Regions from separate parts of the Streptomyces sp. NPDC047917 genome, predicted to be linked through region 2. Evidence: riboswitches for the same ligand, from Rfam matches in the RefSeq annotation. Region 2 holds a riboswitch; each other region holds the start of a gene.
The links. A riboswitch is a leader RNA that binds a small molecule or an ion and turns the genes downstream of it on or off. The one in region 2 is predicted to bind cyclic di-AMP.
Positions count from the first base shown of each region.

Region 1: it holds a riboswitch for cyclic di-AMP, as region 2 does, so the genes downstream of both, ACGF8B_RS07335 (M23 family metallopeptidase) here and ACGF8B_RS12745 (peptidoglycan DD-metalloendopeptidase family protein) in region 2, are expected to answer to the same signal.
Region 3: it holds a riboswitch for cyclic di-AMP, as region 2 does, so the genes downstream of both, ACGF8B_RS22415 (transglycosylase family protein) here and ACGF8B_RS12745 (peptidoglycan DD-metalloendopeptidase family protein) in region 2, are expected to answer to the same signal.
Region 4: it holds a riboswitch for cyclic di-AMP, as region 2 does, so the genes downstream of both, ACGF8B_RS34830 (C40 family peptidase) here and ACGF8B_RS12745 (peptidoglycan DD-metalloendopeptidase family protein) in region 2, are expected to answer to the same signal.

Region 1 is NZ_JBIDCA010000003.1:82,966-88,584, reverse strand. It holds gene ACGF8B_RS07350 (GNAT family N-acetyltransferase) at 1-473, opposite strand, end outside; gene ACGF8B_RS07345 (HPr family phosphocarrier protein) at 647-928, shown strand; gene ACGF8B_RS07340 (GntR family transcriptional regulator) at 1,189-1,884, opposite strand; gene ACGF8B_RS07335 (M23 family metallopeptidase) at 2,111-2,932, opposite strand; cyclic di-AMP (ydaO/yuaA leader) riboswitch at 2,946-3,111, opposite strand; gene ACGF8B_RS07330 (M16 family metallopeptidase) at 3,348-4,730, opposite strand; gene ACGF8B_RS07325 (M16 family metallopeptidase) at 4,757-5,619, opposite strand, start outside.
Region 2 is NZ_JBIDCA010000004.1:654,723-660,341, reverse strand. It holds gene ACGF8B_RS12755 (tyrosine-protein phosphatase) at 1-160, opposite strand, end outside; gene ACGF8B_RS12750 (alpha-galactosidase) at 386-2,482, shown strand; cyclic di-AMP (ydaO/yuaA leader) riboswitch at 2,778-2,934, shown strand; gene ACGF8B_RS12745 (peptidoglycan DD-metalloendopeptidase family protein) at 2,938-3,879, shown strand; gene ACGF8B_RS12740 (SGNH/GDSL hydrolase family protein) at 4,068-4,913, shown strand; gene ACGF8B_RS12735 (STM4011 family radical SAM protein) at 5,167-5,619, opposite strand, start outside.
Region 3 is NZ_JBIDCA010000009.1:89,809-95,427, reverse strand. It holds gene ACGF8B_RS22435 (SurA N-terminal domain-containing protein) at 1-227, shown strand, start outside; gene ACGF8B_RS22430 (nucleoside triphosphate pyrophosphohydrolase) at 273-1,235, shown strand; gene ACGF8B_RS22425 (cytochrome P450) at 1,285-2,598, shown strand; gene ACGF8B_RS22420 (transglycosylase family protein) at 2,704-3,681, shown strand; cyclic di-AMP (ydaO/yuaA leader) riboswitch at 3,982-4,153, shown strand; gene ACGF8B_RS22415 (transglycosylase family protein) at 4,157-4,921, shown strand; gene eno (phosphopyruvate hydratase) at 5,210-5,619, shown strand, end outside.
Region 4 is NZ_JBIDCA010000016.1:238,478-244,096, reverse strand. It holds gene bioB (biotin synthase BioB) at 1-567, opposite strand, end outside; gene ACGF8B_RS34855 (8-amino-7-oxononanoate synthase) at 710-1,852, shown strand; gene ACGF8B_RS34850 (DUF397 domain-containing protein) at 1,845-2,051, opposite strand; gene ACGF8B_RS34845 (helix-turn-helix domain-containing protein) at 2,076-2,936, opposite strand; gene ACGF8B_RS34840 (ATP-binding protein) at 3,141-3,572, shown strand; partial or broken gene ACGF8B_RS34835 (LysR family transcriptional regulator) at 3,695-3,841, opposite strand; gene ACGF8B_RS34830 (C40 family peptidase) at 4,056-4,529, opposite strand; cyclic di-AMP (ydaO/yuaA leader) riboswitch at 4,533-4,705, opposite strand; gene ACGF8B_RS34825 (hypothetical protein) at 5,106-5,414, opposite strand; gene ACGF8B_RS34820 (ATP-dependent Clp protease proteolytic subunit) at 5,422-5,619, opposite strand, start outside.

The DNA of each region.
Region 1 (5,619 bases), on a different contig from region 2:
TTGGCGGGCAGCACCTCGGCGGCGAAGCGGCGGATGCCGCGCTCACGGGCGACGGCCGCGATGTGTTCGAGGAGCGCCGAGGCCACGCCCCGGCCCTGGTGCGCGTCCTGGACGAGGAAGGCGACCTCGGCCTGGTCGGCGGGGGCGGAGGCGGGCCTGCCCCGCTCGTCGATCCGGTCGTAGCGGACGGTCGCGATGAACTCGCCGCCGACCGTGACGGCGAGCCCCACCCGGTCGACGTAGTCGTGATGGGTGAAGCGGTGGACGTCCCGGTCCGACAGCCGTGGGTACGGGGCGAAGAACCGGTAGTACTTCGACTCGTCGGAGACCTGCTCGTAGAAGCTGACCAGCCGTTCGGCATCGTCCGTGGTGATGGGCCTGATGCGCGCGGTGCCTCCGTCGCGGAGCACCACGTCCGCTTCCCAGTGGTCGGGATAAGCGTGATGCGGACTCTGCTCCGGCGCGGGCTGCATGGGCAAAGAGTACGGCTCCGTCAGCGGTCGCGTAGGTCTCGGGGCCGGGGCAGTCTGAGAGGGCCGATCGGCGGGTCCGCGGGCGTTATGGGCTGTTCCCGGGGTCGGCCGGAGCACCGCGCACCGCGTGAGAGACTGGTCTAGACAACTGTTGATTCGTGAAGGGCAGAACCATGGCTGAGCGCCGCGTCAACGTCGGTTGGGCCGAGGGCCTGCACGCCCGCCCCGCTTCCATCTTCGTCCGTGCCGCCACGGCTTCCGGCGTCCCGGTGACGATCTCCAAGGCCGACGGCAACCCGGTGAACGCCGCTTCCATGCTCGCGGTCCTCGGTCTCGGCGCGCAGGGTGGCGAGGAGATCGTGCTCGCGTCCGAGGCCGACGACTCCGAAGCCGCCCTGGACCGCCTGGCGAAGCTGGTCGCCGAGGGACTTGAGGAGCTCCCGGAGACCGTCTGAAACACCCTCGGCGAGAGAGCCGCGGCACCCTGAACCGGGGCCGCGGCTCTTTTGTCTCCCGGTGCCCGCCGAACGGGTTCCGGCCTCCAGGATTCAGACGCACGGAATCCGGGCGAAGCAGAATCCGGGCGAAGCAGAATTCGAGCAGGACAGAATTCAGACAGGACGGAATTCACGCGGACGGAATCCAGGCGGTCATAATTTCGACTGCCCGGAATGCGCCCCTGCGCGGCGACTTCTCTTTGTATACGGCGTGATTGTTAATTCCGGGCACCTGCGGCGTTTACGGAATGTTGCGAGGTCCTCACCCGGCCGGCCCCGGGCGCGCCGGGCCGCCGGCGCGGCCGGTGCGCGGCCGCGGCCCGTTCCGCGTGACGGGCGGCCAGCGCCCTGGCCCGTTCCGCGTCGCCGCGTGCCACCGCGTCCACGATCGCCCCGTGCTCGGCCCAGGAATCCACCGGCCGGGCGGACTGCTCGACCACGTACATCCAGTCGATCTTGTGCCGCAGTTGGGTGAGCAGCGCGATCAGACCCGGACTGCCGGAAGCCTGTGCCAGCGTCTCGTGGAACCAGCCGCCCAGCGAGCGCAGATCGTCGCCCTCGCCCCGCCGGGCCCGGTCCTGGCCGAGCCGCACGAGACCGCGGAGCACCTTGAGGTGTGCCTCGGTGCGGCGTTGCGCGGCACGGGCGGCGCCCAGCGGCTCCAGCAGCGTACGGACCTCCAGGAGATCGGCCGCCTCCCGCTCGGTGGGCTCGGCGACGCAGGCGCCCGCGTGCCGCCGGGTGACCACGAAGCCCTCGGACTCCAGGGTGCGCAGCGCCTCCCGCACCGGGACACGGGAGACCCCGTATCGGCGGGCCAGCAGTTCCTCCGTGAGACGGCTGCCGCGTACGAAGACACCGGAGACGATGTCGTCACGGATTGCCGTGCATACCGAATGCGCCGGAATGCGCATGTCCGAACCTCCGTCTCGATCCCCGCGAATCGCGGCCGGCCGATGCCTGTTCCGCGACTCTATTGCAATGCGGCCGCATTTCCGATGCCGGGCGGGAATTCATGAATATCTTTTGGCCGCGGGGCGGTACGGCGGCCGGTCGTCCCGGGCGGCCGGGATCGCCGGACACGTCGAAGGCCCCGGCGCGCTGCCGGGGCCTTCGACGAGGTGGTGCGGTGGGCGCCGGTCAGACGCGGACGCCGTGGGCGCGCAGGTACGCGACCGGGTCCATGTCGGAGCCGTACGACGGGGTCGTCCGGGCCTCGAAGTGGAGGTGCGGTCCGGTGGAGTTGCCGGTCGAGCCGGAGAGGCCGATCTGCTGACCCGCGCCGACGCTCTGGCCGACGGAGACGCCGATCGAGGAGAGGTGGCCGTACTGGGTGTACGTGCCGTCCGTCATCCGGAGCACGATGTTGTTGCCGTACGCGCCGCCCCAGCCGGCCTCGACGACCGTGCCGGCGCCGACGGCGACGACGGAGCTGCCGGAGGCGGCGTGGAAGTCGATGCCGGAGTGGCTGCCGGAGGACCAGAGCGAGCCGCTGGACTTGTAGCCGGTGCTCACGTACGAGCCGGCGACCGGAAGCTGGAAGGAGCCCAGGCGGGTGCGCTCGGCGGACCGGGCGGCGCGGGCCTTCTCGGCGCGGGCCCCGGCGGCACGCTCGGCCTCGGCCTTGGCCTCGGCCACTGCCCTGGCCTTCGCCTCGGCCTTCTTCTTGGCCTCGGCCTTCCGGTGGGCCTCGGCCTTCGCCTTCGCGGCGACGTCGGCCTGGTGCTGCTGGACGTCGGCCTGGGCGTCGATCCGCTCGGCGAGGGTCTTGTCGATGGCGATGACCTGGTTGAGGCCGGTATCGCTCACGGAGGGTGCGTCGGAGTCCGCCGCGGAGGCGGGAGCGGCCAGGCCGCCGATGACGCCGGTGGTGGCCAGAGCCGCGACGCCGACGGCCTTCGCGCTGCCGCGCTTCAGTCGGCTCGGGGCACGGTGCTTCCCGGTGACACGGGTGAACGCCATGGAGGGGCTGGTCCTTTCCTTCCTTCTCGCCTACCGGGTTAGCTGACGGGTTCGGAGCAGGAAGGTCTCCTACGGACGCCCCGGCCCATCCGGGCTCAGACGTCCGATTCACCCCAGGGACTGCGTGGGTCCCCGGCTCCCCAGGCTCGCGCCTGACGGGGACTCGGCGATGACTGTCCGGTACGTCGCGGATGCGGCATACGAGTGACGGGCAGTCGAGCCGACGCTAAGCGGGGGCGCTTTCATTCACCAAACGGACAGGCCGTTTTGTAGCGCATCCCACAGGGCAGACAGGCAACCTTCCCTCAGAACGGACAAAAGGGAAGACCCCGGCGAGATCGCGCTCGCGAGGGCCTTCCTTATGTCCCGATACGCAACGAAACGGCGGGACGTACGTGTCGTGGCGGGCTGGTCGTCAGCCGGTGACCACCGACACTTCTCCGATGCCCAGGGCACGGACGGGCTCCTCGATCCGGGCCGCGTCGCCGACGAGGATCGTGACCAGCCGGTCACCCGGGAAGGCGTTGACGACCGCCGCGGTCGCCTCGACCGTGCCGGTCTCCGCGAGCCGGGCGTACAGCCGAGCCTGGTAGTCGTCCGGCAGGTGCTGCTCGACCTGGTCGGCGAGGGTGCCCGCGACGGAGGCAGCCGTCTCGAACTTCAGGGGCGCCACACCCACGAGGTTCTGCACGGCCGTCTCGCGCTCCTCGTCGGTCAGGCCCTCGGCCGCCAGGGTCCGCAGGACCGTCCACAGGTCCTTGAGCGCCGGCTCGGTGGATTCGGTGTCCACCGAGCCGCTGATGGCGAGCATCGCGGCACCGGTCGCCCCCGAGGCGGAGTCCGCGGCCGAGGAACGCAGTACCTGGGCGAAGGCCCGCACGCCGTACGTGTAGCCCTTCTCCTCGCGCAGCACCCGGTCGAGCCGGGAGGTGAGCGTGCCGCCCAGGCAGTACGTGCCGAGCACCTGGGCCGGCCACACGCTGTCGTGCCGGTCGGCCCCGATCCGGCCGATGAGCAGCTGGGTCTGCACCGCGCCCGGACGGTCGACGATGACCACCCGGCCGGTGTCGTCGGCGGTGATCGGCGGGGCGGGGCGCGGCGCGGCGGTGTCTCCGGACCAGTCGCCGAGAGTGTCGGCGAGCAGGACGTCCAGGTCGATGCCGGTGAGATCCCCGACCACCACGGCGGTCGCCGTGGACGGCCTGATGTGGGCGTCGAAGAAGGCGCGTACGGCCGCCGTGTCGATCCGCTCCACCGTCTCCTCGGTGCCCTGGCGCGGGCGCGACATCCGCGCCGTGGCCGGGAACAGCTCCTTGGAGAGCTGCTTGGCGGCACGCCGCGCCGGGTTGGCCTGCTCGTGCGGGATCTCGTCGAGCCGGTTGCGTACCAGCCGCTCGATCTCGCTCTCGGCGAAGGCCGGCGCCCGCAGCGCCTCGGCGACCAGCGCGAGTGCCTTGGCCAGCCGGGAGGCGGGGACCTCCAGGGAGACCCGGACGCCCGGGTGGTCGGCGTGCGCGTCGAGCGTGGCGCCGCAGCGCTCCAACTCGGCGGCGAACTCCTCGGCAGTGTGCTTGTCGGTTCCCTCGTTCAGCGCCCGCGACATGATCGTGGCCACGCCGTCGAGGCCCTCGGGCTCGGCGTCCAGCGGGGCGTCGAGGAAGATCTCGACCGCCACGACCTGCTGGCCGGGGCGGTGGCAGCGCAGCACCGTGAGGCCGTTGGGCAGGGCGCCGCGCTCGGGCGCGGGAAAGGCCCAGGGGCGGGCGGTGCCGGGGGCCGGCTGCGGGTGGTACTGCATCGAAACTCCAGTCGCGGCAGCGTCGGTCACTGGTCCGCCCCTTCGTGCGCGTCGGTGTCGGTCTCGTCGGTGTCCGCGGGCTCGGCCGGCTCGACCGGCTCGTAGACCAGCACCGCGCGGTTGTCGGGGCGCAGCTGGGCCCTGGCGGCCGCCTGCACCTCCTCCGCCGTGACGTCGAGCACCCGCTGAACGGCGGTCAGGGCGAGCTGCGGGTCACCGAACAGCACGGCGAACCGGCACAGTTCGTCGGCGCGGCCGGCGACCGTACCGAGGCGGTCCAGCCACTCGCGCTCCAACTGGGCCTGCGCGCGCTCCATTTCCTCGGGCGTGGGGCCCTCGGCGGCGAACCGGGCGAGCTCCTCGTCGACCGCGGCCTCGACCTGCGGCACCTCGACACCGCCGGACATCTTGACGTCCAGCCAGCCCAGCGAGGGCGCGCCGGCCAGCCGCAGCAGCCCGAACCCGGCCGCCACGGCCGTACGGTCACGGCGGACCAGGCGGTTGTGCAGCCGCGACGACTCGCCGCCGCCGAGCACGGTCAGTGCCAGGTCCGCCGCGTCGCACTCGCGGGTGCCGTCGTGGGGCAGCCGGTAGGCGGCCATCAGCGCCCGCGCCGGGACCTCCTCGCGCACCTCCTCGCGCAGCTGCTCGCCGATGACCTCCGGGAGCGTGCCGTCGCGCGGCGGCTGCTTGCCGTCGTGGGACGGGATGGAGCCGAAGTACTTCTCGACCCAGGCGAGGGTCTGCTCGGGATCGATGTCGCCGACCACCGAGAGGACCGCGTTGTTGGGCGCGTAGTACGTACGGAAGAAGGTGCGCGCGTCCTCCAGGGTCGCGGCGTCCAGGTCGGCCATCGAGCCGATCGGGGTGTGGTGGTACGGGTGGCCCT
Region 2 (5,619 bases):
CGTCCTCGGCGGTGGCGTGCGCGAGGTGACCACTGCGGAAGAGCCGTCCGTGCCGCACCTGTCGCCCGTCCGCGGTGGGCAGCCCGCCCACGTCGCGGAAGTTGCGGACGCCCGCCAGCTCGGGTTCCGTCGACGGGATCTGCGGCAGCTGCTGCGTCACGGTGACTCCTGGAGTGTCTGGTGCCGGCGCGAGTCGCAGGCGAGGCCACTCCTGCGACGATACGACATTGATTCCTCAGGCAATCATCTCGGCCTTTCCCTGTCGATACCCGGGCGAACTCCGGTGCCCCCGAGGCGAATCCGCGCGGCGAATTCCTGGCCGAACCGTTGCTCACACCCCTTCGTTGGTCGATGATGTGCGGAACTGTTGGAATGTGGGGATGCGATGATCGAGACGAGCAACACCGGCCGGACCTGGCTGCTCACAGGGGCGAGCAGCAGCTACGCACTGCGACTGACCGGGCAGGACGAGCTGGTCCATCTGCACTGGGGGCCGAGGATCACCCTCGCCGCGGCCGAGGCGCTGGCCGCGGCCCCGGAACTGGACTTCAGGGGCTTCGAGTCCCACCTCGACGGCCGGGAGGAGTATCCGGTCGAGGGCGGCCCCAGGTTCGTGCGCCCGGCACTCTCGGTACGTACCCCGCAGGTCCGCGGCACCGAGTGGGCCTTCGACGCCGCCGAGGCGGACGGGGACGAACTGCGGATCGGCTTCACCGACTCCGTGCACCGGCTCGCCCTGACCCTGCACTACCGGATGCGGGACGACTCCGATGTCGTGGAACGCTGGGCCACCGTCGCCCACGCCGGACCGGACGGCCCGCCGCTGGAGCTGCTGCGCGCAGACGCGGCCGCCTGGTCGCTGCCGGCCCGCGACGGCTGGCGGCTGAGCCGGCTGCACGGGCGCTGGGCGGCGGAATCGCGGCTTGAACGGGCCGAGCTGCTTCACGGCGAGAGCGTCGTCTCCAGCAGGCGCGGCCACACCGGCCACCAGTTCCTGCCGTGGGTCGCGCTGGACGCCGACGGTGCCGCCACCGAGGAGAGCGGCGAGGTGTACGGCTGCGCGCTCGGCTGGTCCGGATCGTGGCGGATCTCCGTGCAGCGGCTGCCCGACGGGCTCGTGCAGATCACCGGCGGCGCCGGGTACGACGACTCCGGTCTGCTCCGGCTGGCACCGGGGGAGTCGTACACCACGCCCGTCTTCGCCGGGCTGTGGAGCGGGCAGGGGTTCGGCGGGGCGAGCCGCGCCTGGCACGCCTGGCAGCTGGCCCATGTGATCCCCGATGCGCAGAACCCGCGGCCGGTGCTCTACAACTCCTGGGAGGCGACGGGCTTCGACATCTCACTGGACCAGCAGCGGGTCCTCGCCGAGCGGGCCGCCGCGATGGGCGTCGAGCTGTTCGTCGTGGACGACGCGTGGTTCGGGCAGCGGACCAGCGACCGGGCCGGGCTCGGGGACTGGACGCCGAATCCGGACCGCTTCCCCGGTGGGCTGAAGCCGCTCGCCGACGAAGTGCACGGGCTCGGCATGCAGTTCGGCATCTGGGTCGAACCGGAAATGGTCAATGCCGACAGTGATCTCTATCGCGCCCATCCGGATTGGGTGCAGCACTTCCCCGGGCGGGCGCGTACGGAGTACCGCAACCAGCTGGTGCTCAATCTGGCCCGCCCCGATGTGCGGGCATATCTCTGGGAGCAGCTGGACGCACTGCTCTCCGGCACGCCCATCGACTATGTGAAATGGGATTTCAACCGCTGCTTCACCGATGCGGGCTGGCCGGGCGAGGAGTACCCGCAGAAGCTCTGGGTCGAGCACGTGGAGGGCCTGTACGCGCTGATCGACCGGCTCAGGGCCGCGCATCCCACGGTCGCGTTCGAGTCCTGCTCGGGTGGCGGCGGCCGGGTCGACCTGGGGATCATGTCCCGCACCGACCAGGTGTGGACCTCCGACAACACCGACCCGCTCGACCGGCTCGCCATCCAGGAGGGCTTCGGGCACCTCCACCCCGCGCGGGTGATGGCCGCCTGGGTCACGGACAGCCCGAACCACCAGCTCAACGGCAGGGTCAGCTCGCTGCGCTTCCGGTTCGTGAGCGCGATGGCCGGAGTGCTCGGGGTCGGCGGGGACCTCACCGAATGGAGCGAGGAGGAGCTGACCGAGGCCCGGACCTGGGTGGAGCTCTACAAGGAGATCCGGCCCGTCGTGCAGCAGGGCGCGCTCTACCGGCTGCGTGCACCGCGCGGCGGACTCAGCGCGATCCAGTACGTCCACGGGGACGACGCCGTCGTCCTGATGTGGCTGGAGGCGCAGCGGTACGGGGAGCGGTCCCCGGCCCTGCGACTGCGCGGGCTCGACCCGGAGGCGACCTACACCTGCCTGGACACCGGGGTGGTGCACCACGGTTCGACGCTGCTGCACCAGGGGCTGCACACCGGACTTCGCGGTGATCTCGACGCACGGGTGCTGAGGCTCCGACGCGGATGATGAATACCTTATGTCCGCAATTCAGGCTTTTGTCTGAATATGGCCTGCTTATGGGGGACATGAGGGTTGCCTCGTGAGCGGGATCATATCCGTGACGGTGTGTGGTGACGGGCGAGTCGGGTAATCCGTGCGCGGCGCGGAATTCCAAGATCCATAATCCACGGAGTGTGACCGGAATTCCGCGCCGATTTCCCGGAGCGGAATCCGGCATGGAACCCATGGCTTGTTCTCGCCGTCCCGACTCGCTTACGGTCACCGCAATCCGGACGGACCGCCTAATCCTGCCGCCGCCCGGAATTCACATCCACTCATCGCGTGGCAGGAGCGGGGGAACCAGGTAAGCCGCCGGCCGGAGAAATCCGGCCGGCTCGGGGTGAAGTCGCGCTCAGCGCGGCCGGGCATCTCCAGCCCGAACCCGACAGCTCACCTCGCAGGCGCCGGAGAGGAAATACGCCATGCCCATATCGGGTAAGCACCGCCGTCCGAAGCTCAGCACCATCGCCCGTGGCGTCGCCGCGGTCAGCGCCGGCGGCGCCGTCGTCGCCCTGCCGCTGCTCGGTGCCACCGGTGCCCAGGCCGCGGAGCAGTCCGTCCCGGCCGCCGCGCCGCAGCCGGCCGCCGCCACGCACGCCGCTCCGGTCACGCAGAAGCAGGCCGCCACCACGACGTACTCCGTCGTCTCCGGCGACTACCTGTCGAAGATCGCCGCCGAGCACCAGGTCAAGGGCGGCTGGCAGCAGCTGTACCAGGACAACCGCGAGGTCGTCGGCGAGAACCCCGGCCTGATCTTCCCGGGCATGAAGCTGACCCTCGGCGCCAAGGCCGCCGGCGACGTCGCGCCCACCGGCGCCGGCACCGGCTCGTCCCTCCCGTCGAAGGCGCCCTCCGTCACCGAGAAGTCCGCCCCGGCCAAGACCTCGTCCGCCCCGGAGACCAAGGCCCCGCAGACCGAGGCCCCGGCCTCCGCCCCGGCCGCCACCCGGAGCAGCGCCTCCGGCTACGTCCACCCGGTCCCGGGCAACCACACCACCGGTTACCGCGCCTCCGGCTCCAACTGGTCCAGCGGTAGCCACACCGGCATCGACTTCCCCGTCGCCACCGGCACCAGCGTCAAGTCCATCACCTCCGGCACCGTCGTCACCGCCGGCTGGGGCGGCGCGTACGGCAACCAGGTCGTCATCAAGCACGCCGACGGCCACTACTCGCAGTACGGCCACCTGTCCTCCGTCTCCGTCTCCGCGGGGCAGGCCGTGAGCGCCGGTCAGCAGCTCGGCCTCTCCGGTGCCACCGGCAACGCCACCGGCCCGCACCTGCACTTCGAGGTCCGCACGGGCCCGGCGTACGGTTCGGACATCGACCCGATCGCCTTCCTGGCCTCGCACGGCGTCTCCGTCTGAGCCGAACGGCCGGGCAGCTGAATCACCGGGCATGATCCGAGTGACACGGAAGGGGCGGTGCGCGGCGGCGCACCGCCCCTTCACTTATTCCCCCTTTACCAAAAACTGACCGGGTGGCCTATCTCACCACCCGTCAACCCCATATTACGGTCGCGTAGGTCACATTCGGCAGTGCAGGATAAGCGTTTGTGGCAGACGATTCGAGAAAAAATCAACGTGGCGTCAACAACCGACAGGGCGTCATCGGGTCGTACGCGGCTATCGGCGACAGCTTCACCGAGGGAGTCGGCGACCCCGGCCCGGACGGGACATTCGTCGGCTGGGCGGACCGTTTCGCGGTACTCCTCGCGGACCAGCTCCCGGACCCCGATGCGGCGACCGGCACGGAAGGTTCCGCGCACGGGAATTTCAGGTACGCCAATCTCGCCGTACGAGGACGCCTCCTCGACCAGATCGTCGAGGAGCAGGTGCCGCGCGCCAAGGAGCTCGCACCCGACCTGGTGAGCTTCTGCGCGGGCGGCAACGACATCATCCGGCCGGGCACCGACCCCGACGACGTGGCCGAGCGCTTCGAGCGCGCGGTCGCCGAGCTGACCGGCGCGGTCGGCACGGTCATGGTCACCACCGGCTTCGACACCCGTGGCATTCCCGTGCTGCGCCATCTGCGCGGCAAGATCGCCACGTACACCGCCCATGTACGGGCCATCGCCGACCGCTACGACTGCCCGGTCCTGGACCTGTGGTCGCTGCGGTCCGTCCAGGACCGGCGCGCCTGGGACGACGACCGGCTCCACCTTTCGCCCGAGGGGCACACCAGGGTCGCGCTGCGCGCCGCCCAGGTCCTCGGCCTCGACGTACCGGCCGACCCCGACCAGGAATGGCCGCCGCAGGCGGAGCGCGGCACCCTCGAAGTACGGCGCGACGACATCCACTGGGCGCGCGAGTACCTGGTTCCGTGGATCGGCCGGCGGCTGCGCGGCGAGTCCTCCGGAGACCACGTCGAAGCGAAGCGCCCGGACCTCCTGCCGCTCTAGGGTCCTTCGTCCGGATCGGGCCGGATCGGGGAGCGGGGTCCGGCGCCGCGCGTCGCGAGGCGGAGGAGGGAGCCGGTGGGGTCTCCCCTGTCCGAGCGGAGCCGGGAGCCCGGGGAAGGCGCGTCGGCGACCGACGACAACGCGGCGGTGCGAGGCGCGGCACCGGGGCACGCGAGCCCGGCATGATCCGGACGACATGCCCTGGACGGCGTCCGGGTCCGTGGTGCCGTCGCCCGCCCGGCCCGCCTGAGACTCAGGCCGGTCCGGCGAGCGACGGCGGCACAGCCGCCGGGATCCGCTCCAGCACCCCGCCGGCGAAGACGTCGTACAACGGCAGCGTCTCCAGGTGCACATAACCGATGTGGCAGTCGCAGACCGCCAGCGGACAGGCGCGCGGACCGAGCGCCCGCCGGTAGCTCCCGTCATAGAGATTCCCCAGCTCCGCCGGGACGAAATGGCAGCGCCGCACGGTGCCGTCACCGTCCACCGAGATGACCGACTCACCGGTCCGGCAGGGCAGCCCCGCCGACCGGTGCGGATGCCGGCTGTACGGGAAGAGCGGGTCGACGGCCGTCCAGCGTTCCGCCTCCTCGTCCGAATACGTGTGGCCCTCCGCCGCGTTCACCCAGAGATAGACCTCGTCCGGCAGCGCGGCGCGCAGCCGTCGCGCCTCGTCGAGATGGTCGTCGAGCCCGACCACACCGAC
Region 3 (5,619 bases), on a different contig from region 2:
TCCAGCTGACCAAACTGGCCCAGGCGCTCGGCGCGGACCTCCAGCAGCCCGCCGGTCAGCAGGCCGTGGGCGAGGCGCTCGGCAAGGCGTCGAAGGCCCTGCGGGTCGACGTCAATCCGCGCTACGGCAGCTGGGACAACAAGCAGACCCAGCTCGCCGACTACAAGGCCCCCTGGATCAAGCGGGTCACCAGGCCGGCCGGCGCGGAAGCCGAGGCCGGGGCCTGACCGGCCGCGGCGGGGCGGCCGGTGCGACCGGGGTAGATTCGAACGGTGAACGCTGAAGACCCCGGCCGTATCGTTCTGCTCACCGCCAGCCACCGCGTCGCGCCCGGACTCCTGTCCTGGCCCGCCTGGCAGACGCTGCACGCCGCGGACCGGGTGCTCTGCGCCGAGCCGGACCACCCGCAGCTGCCGTACCTGCGCGAGGCGGGCGTCACCGTCGAGCACTCCGCGCCCACCGCGCAGGAGCTCGTCGATTCCTGCGCGGGCGGCCGGAGCGTCGTCGTGGTCACCGGCGGCGAGGGGGACCAGCCGCTGACCGACGGGCTCGCCCGGCTCGCCGGTTCGGGCCGGGTGCGGATGCCGGACCTGGAGCTGCTGCCCGGCTCGTACGACCTGCCGGGCGCCCGGCTCCTCGATCTGGTGCAGGTCATGGACCGGATCAGGCTCGAATGCCCGTGGACCTCGCAGAAGACCCACGAGGGCCTCGCCAAGTACGCCATCGAGGAGGCGTACGAACTCGTCGAGGCGATCGAGGACGGCGACCGCGACGAGCTGCGCGAGGAACTCGGCGACGTCCTCCTCCAGGTCGTCCTCCACGCCAGGATCGCCGAGGAGGACGAGCAGGAGCCGTTCTCCGTGGACGACGTGGCCGCGACCCTCGTCGAGAAGCTGATCCACCGCCACCCGCACGTCTTCGGCGACGAGAGCGCCGAGACCCCGGAGGACGTGCACGCGCACTGGCTGCGCACCAAGGCCATCGAGAAGCAGCGTGACTCGGTCACCGACGGGGTCCCGCTCGGCCAGCCCGGCCTGGCGCTGGCGGCGAAGCTGGCCGGCCGGGTCCGTACCGCGGACCTCGACGTGCCGCTCCCCACCGGCGACGGCATCGGTTACGAGCTGCTCGCCCTCGCCGTACGCGCCGAGCGGGACGGCATCGACCCCGAAGCCGCACTGCGGGCCGCGGCCCGCGCCTACCGGGACGCCATCAGGGCGGCGGAGGGCAACGAGTGACGCCGGAGGGCGATGCCCGGCGTCCGGGGGCGGCGGATAACGTCAAGGGGTGAACCACAGTCCCGCCGACCGCCCCGCCGATCCGCCCGCCGCCTGCCCCGCCGGCGCCCCCGAACTCTTCACCTGGGAGTTCGCCACCGACCCGTACCCGGCGTACGCCTGGCTGCGTGAGCACAGCCCCGTGCACCGGACCACGCTGCCCAGCGGCGTCGAGGCATGGCTGGTGACCCGGTACACGGACGCCCGGCAGGCACTCGCCGACACCCGGCTCTCCAAGAACCCGGCGCACCACGCCGGGCCCGCGCACGCCAAGGGGAAGACGGGCATCCCGGGCGAGCGCAAGGCGGAGCTGATGACGCATCTGCTGAACATCGACCCGCCGGACCACACCCGGCTGCGCCGCCTCGTCTCCAAGGCGTTCACCCCGCGCCGGGTCGCCGAGTTCGCCCCGCGCGTACAGGAACTGACGGACCGCCTCATCGACCGCTTCATCACGGAGGGGAAGGCGGACCTCATCCACGACTTCGCCTTCCCGCTCCCCATCTACGCGATCTGCGACCTGCTGGGCGTTCCGCGCGAGGACCAGGACGACTTCCGGGACTGGGCGGGCATGATGATCCGCCACGGCGGCGGCCCGCGCGGCGGGGTGGCCAGGTCGGTGAAGAAGATGCGCGGCTATCTGGCCGAACTGATCCACCGCAAGCGGGAGAACCCGGGCGACGACCTGATCTCCGGGCTGATCCGGGCCGGCGACCACGGCGAGCACCTCACCGAGAACGAGGCCGCCGCCATGGCCTTCATCCTGCTGTTCGCCGGATTCGAGACGACGGTCAACCTGATCGGGAACGGCGTCCACGCGCTGCTGCGCGAACCCGGTCAGCGCGAACGGCTCCAGCTCTCCCTGGACGCGGGGGAGAGCGGACTGCTGGAGACCGGCATCGAGGAACTGCTGCGCTACGACGGCCCGGTGGAGCTGGCCACCTGGCGGTTCGCCACCGAGCCGCTGACGCTCGGCGGACAGGACATCGCCGCCGGGGATCCCGTACTCGTGGTGCTCGCCGCGGCCGACCGCGACCCGGAGCGCTTCGAGGACCCCGACACGCTCGACCTCGCACGGCGTGACAATCAGCACCTCGGATACGGGCACGGCATCCACTACTGCCTGGGAGCGCCGCTCGCCCGGCTGGAGGGACAGACCGCGCTGGCCACGCTGCTGAACCGCCTTCCGGACCTGCGACTTGCGGTGGAACCTGCCGATTTGCGGTGGCGTGGCGGGCTCATCATGCGCGGACTCCGCACGCTTCCCGTGGAGTTCACCCCGGGGTCCGCCCACGTGAAAAGTGACACTCTGTCAACTCTGTGACTTTCACGTGATCTGCGCTGCATCGACTTGTGACTCCCGTTCGAACCCGGCTAGGTTCACCGTTCGACTCACCAGTCACCTGTCAGCTACCCGGAAGGCAACCCCATGGGCTCCGCGAACGGCAGACACCGTCGCCCCCGTCAGGCACCCGCCATCGTCGTCGCCGCGGGCGTGACCGGATCGGCCATCGCCATCCCGCTGCTCGGCGCGTCCGGCGCACACGCGGCCGACGCCCAGACCTGGGACCGGGTGGCCGAGTGCGAGAGCGGCGGCATGTGGAGCGCCGACCTCGGCAACGGCCTCTACGGCGGCCTCCAGTTCTCGCAGGAGACGTGGAAGGCGTACGGCGGTTCGGCGTACGCGGAGCGCGCCGACCTCGCCAGCCGGGCGCAGCAGATAGCGGTGGCCGAGAAGGTGCTGGACGACCGCGGCCCGAAGGCCTGGCCCAGCTGTGCGGTCATCTCCGGGCTCGCCGTGGACGGGACGCTGCCCGGAGTGGACCCGGGCTCCGTGCCCGCCGACGAACCGACCGGGAGCGCGAAGCCGTCCGGCGACGCGTCGGCGGACCCGTCCGGCGACGCCACACCGTCCGACAGCGCCTCCGGCAGCGCCTCCGACGGCACGGACGCCGTGGACGGCGCCGACGGCCCGGAGAAGGCCGATGGGCCGTCAGGGAAGACCTCGCCGTCCCCGAAGCCCTCGACCACCCCCTCCCCGGACGCGTCCACCGGCGCCCCCTCCGGAGCGCCCGACGCCTCCGGCTCGCCCGACGCGTCCGGCGGCACGGGCGGCAAGCACCGCGGCGCGCCGGCCGCGGAGAAGGGCGGCGGCACGGGCGGCGGCGGCCGCGAGGCGGGCCGTCATGCCTCGCGCGGCGGCGGCGACGCGCGCGACACGGCCGACACGCCCGCCGACGGCACGTACACCGTTCACGCCGGTGACAACCTCTGGTCGATTGCTGATGCACAGAACATCCCCGGTGGCTGGCCCGCGCTCTACGAGGCCAACAAGGCTGCTGTCGGCGCCGACCCGGACCTCATCCTCCCTGGCCAGAGCCTCGATCTCGACGTGAAAGCCAAGTGAGGACAGTCTGATAATCGACTAAAAGCACCCTCAAAATCGGGGCAGTTCAGGGACCTATGTCCGCTTATGCGTAAGTGAGACATGGGTCTCTTTGCGTCAACTGGCGTGTCGCGCCCGGGGAGCCCTTCCGCATCACGTCCGACCTGCGGAAACGATGGTTCTTCAGATGCAAGTACGGGCTGATTGTCCGATGTGTCCATCTTTGAATGTGAGGGTTGCGTATGTTTACGGTCGGAACCGCTCGCACCGCGGGCCCCGTCGACCGTCACGCCGAATCCTGCCGTCGGTCGAAGGGAACAGACGCGTAAAGCGCCGTAGGCAGGAGCGGGGGACCCAGGTAAGCGCCGGGCCCGATCGTCGAAAGACGCATCAGGACCGGCTTGGGGTGAAGTCGCGTGCTAGGACGTGCGACCGGGCAACTCACTTGGCCCGAACCCGACAGCTCACCTCGTAGGCGTCGGTGAGGAGAAGTTCCATGCTGCTTTCCAGCAAGGGCAAGCACCGCCGCCCGTCCAAGGCCGTCCGTATCGCCACGCTCGCCGGTGTCGCCGGTGCCGCAGTCGCCGTGCCCCTGATGGGCGCGACCGGCGCCTCCGCCGCCTCCGTCGCCACCTGGGACGCCGTCGCCCAGTGCGAGTCCGGTGGCAACTGGTCCATCAACACCGGCAACGGCTACTACGGCGGTCTGCAGTTCTCGCAGTCCAGCTGGGCCGCCGCCGGCGGTACGCAGTACGCCGCCCGTGCCGACCTGGCCACCAAGGCCCAGCAGATCGCCACCGCCGAGAAGCTCCTCGACATGCAGGGCCCGGGTGCCTGGGGCTGCGCCGGCGCCGGCAACCTGACCAACGACGGTGTCGACCCGGGTGTCAGCACCGGCTCCTCGAACTCCACCGCGAACTCCGGCGCCTCCGAGCAGCAGAGCGCCCCGAAGCAGCAGTCGCAGCCGGCCCAGCAGGCCCAGCCGAAGCCGGCCGAGCGCACCGAGGCCCCCGCCGCCTCCCGCTCGGACCGCTCCGCCGCCCCGCAGGCCGAGTCGAAGAAGACCGTCACCACCCCGACCGGCGAGAAGGTCAAGAAGGGCGACGGCGAGTACAAGGTCGTCTCCGGCGACTCGCTGAGCAAGATCGCCGCCGACAACAAGGTCGAGGGCGGCTGGAAGCACCTGTTCGAGCTGAACAAGGACATCGTCAAGGACGCCGACCTGATCTACCCGGGTCAGCAGCTGCACCTGACGAAGTAGTCGCGGCTCTCTCCTCCCGGGCACCGCCCCGGTCCGGCGCGCGTTTCCCCGTGTGCGCCGGACCGGGGCACTGCCGTTCGCGCTCGGGGGAGCGCCGGATCGTTCAAGTGTTGTAGTTACTGGTCAGTAAATTTTTGGCTGTTTGCCCGGCAATGTGTGCCCTCGGGCCCTTTTTCGTCCCAGGGGTCGGGCGGTCGGCCGACTGATCGGGCCGGGCCGGTTAGGCTCTTGTCGCAAGGCCAAAGCGACCCTGCACAACCAGCGTCATATCCCAGAAGGAGATGCCTCGTGCCGTCCATCGACGTCGTCGTAGCCCGGGAAATCCTCGACTCCCGCGGAAACCCCACGGTCGAGGTAGAGGTCGGCCTCGACGACGGCAGCACGGGCCGTGCTGCCGTTCCGTCCGGCGCCTCCACCGGTGCGTTCGAGGCCATTGAGCTTCGCGACGGTGACCCCAACCGCTACCAGGGCAAGGGCGTCGAGAAGGCCGTCCTCGCCGTGATCGAGCAGATCGGCCCGGAGCTCGTCGGCTACGACGCCACCGAGCAGCGGCTGATCGACCAGGCGATGTTCGACCTGGACGCCACCGAGAACAAGGGCTCGCTCGGCGCCAACGCCATCCTCGGCGTCTCGCTGGCCGTCGCCCACGCTGCCTCCGAGGCCTCGGACCTGCCGCTGTTCCGCTACCTCGGCGGCCC
Region 4 (5,619 bases), on a different contig from region 2:
CTCCACCCGGTCCGCGTAGGTGTGTGTGGTGGTGATGTTCCCGTACGTCCCCTCGGACGTGTTCAGGTTGTGGTTGTACGCGTCGGCGCCCGCCGAGCGCAGCCGGTCGGCCTGCCCGTCGGAGAGCAGACCGAGGCAGGCGCAAACCTCGACGCCCTCGTTCTGTTCCTTGATCGCCTCGATGGTCTCCGACACCCGGTCGACGTCGCGGTCCGTCGGACCGCGGCCGCTCGCCACCAGGCACACCCGCTTCGCCCCGCCCGCCACCCCGGCGGCGGCGGCCTTCGACGCCTCATCCGGTTTCAGCCAGGTGTACTTCAGGATCCCGGCCTTGGAGCCGAGCCGCTGCGAGCAGTACGAGCAGTCCTCGGGACAGAGACCGGACTTGAGGTTGACCAGGTAGTTCAGCTTCACGCGCCGTCCGAACCACTGACGGCGTACCTTTCCGGCCGCGGCCACCACTTCGAGCAGATCGTCGTCGGAGGTCGCCAGTACGGCGAGCGCTTCTTCGCGGGTCGGCAGCTCGCGCCGCAGCCCCTTGTCCACCAGCGTGTTCAGGAGGTCCATGGCCAAGATCCTGGCCTACCGCACGGCTCCCAGCCAAGGAGGAACCGGACAACAGAGCCCGCCGAGGGTGTGTGTATTGCCACACCATGACCTGTTGCAAGCACGGTTAGGGTCTGTGAGCTGCCTACAAAAGGGACCGCTCATGCCCTTCGACCCGTTCGACTGGATCGACGCCGAGGCGTGCCGCCGCGCGGACGCCGGACTCGTCCGTACCCTGCGCCCCCGGCCCGCCGCGTCCGCGCTTGTGGACCTCGCGAGCAACGACTATCTGGGCCTGACACGGCACCCCGACGTCACCGCCGCCGCGGCCGGGGCCGCGCGCGAGTGGGGTGCGGGCGCGACCGGATCCCGGCTGGTCACCGGCTCCACCGCACTGCACGCCGAACTGGAGGGCGAGCTGGCCGAATTCTGCGGTTTCGAGGCGGCCCTGGTGCTGTCGTCCGGCTACGCGGCCAACCTGGCGGCAATCACGGCGCTCACCGGCCAGGACTCGCTGATCGTCTCCGACGCGGGCAACCACGCCTCGATCGTGGACGGTTGCCGGCTCTCCCGCGCCGGAACCGCCGTCGTTCCGCACGCCGATCCCGGAGCGGTGCGCAAGACCCTGCAGGCGCACCGAGGCCGGGCGCTGGCCGTCACCGACTCGGTCTTCTCGGTCGACGGCGACGCGGCACCGCTGTCCGAACTGGCCGACGTCTGCCGGTCCGCGGGCGCCGCACTGCTCGTCGACGACGCACACGGCCTCGGCGTGCTGGGGGACGGCGGCCGAGGGGCGCTCGCCGCCGCCGGTCTCGCGGGCGACGCGGGCATCGTCACCACGCTCACCCTCTCCAAGTCTTTGGGCAGCCAGGGCGGAGCGGTCCTGGGACCGGCCCGGGTCATCGAACACCTCGTCAACACGGCCCGTACGTTCATCTTCGACACCGGCCTCGCGCCGGCCGCGGCGGGCGCCGCGCTGGAAAGCCTGCGGCTGCTGCGCCGCGAGCCGGAGCGGGCAGGCCGGGCCCGTGCGGTCGCCGCGGCACTGTACGAGCAGCTCACCGGGGCCGGCCTGGCTGCCGTACGGCCGGACGCGGCCGTGGTCTCGGTGCGCGCCCCCTCGGCGGCCGCGGCGGTGCGCTGGGCGGCCGACTGCCGCACCGCCGGAATCGTGGTGGGCTGCTTCCGGCCCCCGTCCGTGCCGGACGGGGTGTCCCGGCTGCGGCTCACCGCACGGGCCGATCTGACCGAGGAGCAGATCGCCACCGCGGTGTCCGTGGTGCGGCGGACCGCCCCCGTCAGCTGACCGAATCCCGGCGCAGACCGGCGACGAACGAGGTCCAGGCCGCCGCGGTGAACCGCAGCGGCGGCCTGGACACATCCTTGGAGTCCCGCACGGCCAGCCGCTCGTCACCGAACGGCGCGGCCTCCACACAGTTGTTCATACCCGTGCTGCGGCTGCTGCGCCGCCAACGTAAGCCGTGCTGTGCGAGGCAATCCGACATGAGGCCCCCTCGGGCGGTCCGAAGTCACCGACCGTCGCGGTCGATCGCGGCGATCAGGTCCAACGAGTGCTCCGGCGACAGCGCGTGACCCTGCATCGTGCGGAAGGCCGAGCTGTACGCCGCAAGGTCTTCTTTCCGCTCCAGGTAGAGGCTACTCGTCAAATGGTCGAGAACGACCACATCCAGATCAGAAGTGCTCGGAAATGAGAAGATAACGAAAGGCCCGGTAAGGCCGGCATGGCCGCCCATCGAGAACGGGAGCAACTGGAGTCGCACATGGGGCAGTTGAGCCACCCGGGCCAGATGGCGCAGCTGTTCCCGCATCACCCGGCACCCGCCGACCTGGCGCCGCAGCACGGCCTCGTCGAGCACCGCGCTCAGCCGCAGCGGTGGATCGGTCCGCAGCACCCCCTGCCTGGCCAGTCGCACCTCCACCAGCGAGTCCAGCTGGCCGGACGGCAGCCCGTCCAGTGACGCCCGGGTCACCGCACGCGCGTAGTCGGCCGTCTGCAACAGCCCCGGCACCACCGAGGTCTCCAGCGTGCGCGCGGTCCGGGCCTGGGACTCCAGACTGATGAAGTCGCGGTACTGGGGCGGGATCAGACCGCGATAGGCGTGCCACCAGCCGGTGCCGCCACCGCCCGCCGAACCCGCGAGCGTCGCCAGGAGATCCCGCAGCCGGGTGTCGTCCACGCCGTACGTGTCCAGCAGCCGGGTCACATCGGCCGGCTGCACCCCGCTCACCCCGGTCTCGATCCGGCTCACCTTCGACTGGTGCCAGCCGAGCATCCGCGCCGCGTCCCGACTGGTCAGTCCCGACGCGTGGCGCAGACTCCGGAGCTCCTCCCCGAGCTTGCGGCGTCGAACCGCAGGGCCGTGCTGCATCCGCGGCCTCCCTCCCTCTTCTGCCGAGCGGACAGTGTGCCGTCCACATCCGGCCTTGCGTGGCAGGGTTCACCGCTTCGAGCGACAGATATATGCATATCTTGGTGGATCGCCGTCGCAGAGGGCAGCATCAGTGGCAATCTGGCGCGAAGCGCAACCCGTACCGATCGCGGGTCGGCACGGGTGGGAAAGGGACGGCTCGCCATGGCAGACCATCAGGAAGCAAACGTCACTCTGCCGAGCGAGCCGGTCTCGGTCTCGGCAGCCCGCAGGTACGTGGCCCGGGTGCTCGCCGAATGGGGCCTGGCCGCCGACACCGATTTCGCCGACAGCATCCAGCTCATCGTCTCGGAGCTCGCGACCAACGCGGTCCAGCACACCTTCGGGCAGTCGCCCACGTTCACCGTGGACCTCCGGCTGGAGCGGGAGGAGCAGCTGTACCTCGGAGTGACGGACAGTCACCCCCGCTGGCCCCGGCGACTGCCCGCCGCCGTCCAGCAGGACAACGGACGCGGCATGGTGATCATCCGCTGTCTGGCCAAGGAGTGCGGGGGCCGGCTCACCGTCACCCCCACCGCCGACGGCGGCAAGACGGTGTGGATCGCGCTGCCGTGGAGCATCCCGGTGCAGAGCTGACCGACGCGCTCACCCGGCTTCGCCGCCCGGCCACCGAGCCGACCCCGCCCGCCCGAACCCGCTGCGCAACAGGGCCTGTCGAGGATGTGCCGGGCGCGTCCGGCCGGCAGCTCGCCCGTGGCCGTGCGCCGGGCCCCGCGGTGGTGGCGCACCAGCGGTGCCGCGCCCGCCTCCCGCTCCGGCTTGGCGAGCTGCTGGGAGCGGGCCGGTGCGGTGTGGCCCAGGCGTGCGGCGGCCCGGGTGAGCGATCCGGCCTCCTCGACCGCCACCGGCGTGGCCAGCCGTGTCGGGGCCTACATCAAGCGTTCGCGCGCACCGGGCGCACCGGCGAGGGCGGCAGCGGCGTGGCGCTCACCGGGCCGGGCCTGATGCCGGTGACCGGCCCGCCGCCGCACTGAGCGGGGGAGGGCCGGCCGCCGGGTCGGGCCGGGCGGCCACGGGCGGGCCCGGCCGGCGGCCACGGATCGCCGGCCGGGCCGTGCCTCAGCGGACCCGGCCGTAGTAGACGCTCCTGGTCCAGATCTTCTCCAGCCGCACCACGGCGCCGGTCCTCGGCGAGTGCCAGATCTTGCCCTTGCCGGCGTAGATCCCCACGTGGTAGACGCTGCGGCCGTAGTGGAAGAACACCAGATCGCCGCGCTGCCGGTGCGAGGCCGAGATGTGGCGGGTCCGGTTGTACTGCTGCTGGGCCGTGCGGGGGAGCTTCTTGCCGGCCTTCTTGAACGAATAGAGCGTCAGCCCCGAGCAGTCGAAGCGGTTGGGGCCGGTGGCCCCCCAGCTGTACGGCGAGCCCTTCTTCGACGCCGCGACGTTGAGCGCCTTCATCGACAGCGTCGCCGCCCGGGCGTCCGTCGCGGCGCCCGGGGCGAACATAGTGCCACCGACGGCGGCGAGCGTGAGAACCGAGGCCGTACCGGCCCGGACGAGCAGAGACGGGACATGAACCTGCGCAGTCATGCGCAACCCTTCGTCAGCCGCCTGTGAAGGATGACCTGTCGGGTTCGGGCTGGCGAAGTTGCCCGGCCGCGTTCGGCGGCTTCACCCCGAGGGTCGACCGGTGTTCAGGTCGACCCGTTGTGCTCGGGTCCTCCACTCCTGCCGATCCACTTCTGTCGACCAGGCATCCGGACGGCGGCAGGACTCGGCGTCCGCCCGGACCGCCCCGCCGCGGTGGCGGGGGCTTGTCGTCCCAGGGATCTTGACTCACCGACTGCCGGATTTCCGAGCTGAAACAGGGATATGTGAGGCTCCTCACGACTGATCCGTTCGGGTGGACATGGTGATCCTTGAGGCTTCGCCGGTGACCCCGACCAGGTGCGTACCTGGGGCGGAAGGGTTGATTCCGTTCACCGTCCACGCCGAAAACGCAAGTTGAGCGGTCCCTCCTGAGGGGGACTTCCTACGCCGAACGAGCGAGGATTTCCGGTGGGGTGGTCGGGCGTGTCGGGTACGGGAGCCGGGTGACGGCCGCCGGGCGCCGGGTCAGGGGGAGTTGGCCGGATCCGCGCCGCGCGCGCGGACGGCGCGGGCCGGTCAACTCGGCGGAGCCGGGGGTACGGTGACGCGCCCCGCCCGCCGTTCCCCGTCCAGCACCCGCAGCGCACGGGCGAGCGTGGCCGCGTGGAGCTGCGCCTCGCCGCGCTCGTGCATCAACGCGAGGGCGTCCCGCAGCGTGCGTGAGTGCGTGACGAGTGCCTGAGCGGCGCGGAGCGCGCCGTAGGTGTCCCCGCCGCGGGCCGGGTTGATCCGGCCGACCTGGTCGAGGACTTCGAGGTAGCCGTCGATGAACTCCCCCTCGGCACGGGTCAGTGCGGGCAGTGGCGGGAACTCCGGTGGTCGCATCGGGTGTTCACCTCTCGCCGTGCGGCCGCAGTGCGGAATTCCGGTTCTCCAGGACGTGGTCCACCAGCCCGTACGCCTTGGCGCCGGCCGCGTCGAGGATGAGGTCGCGTTCGGTGTCCTCGGTGATCTGCTCCTCGGTGCGCCCCGTGTGACGGGCCAACAGGGTGGTGAGCATCGCGCGGACCCGTTCCAGTTCCTGCGCCTG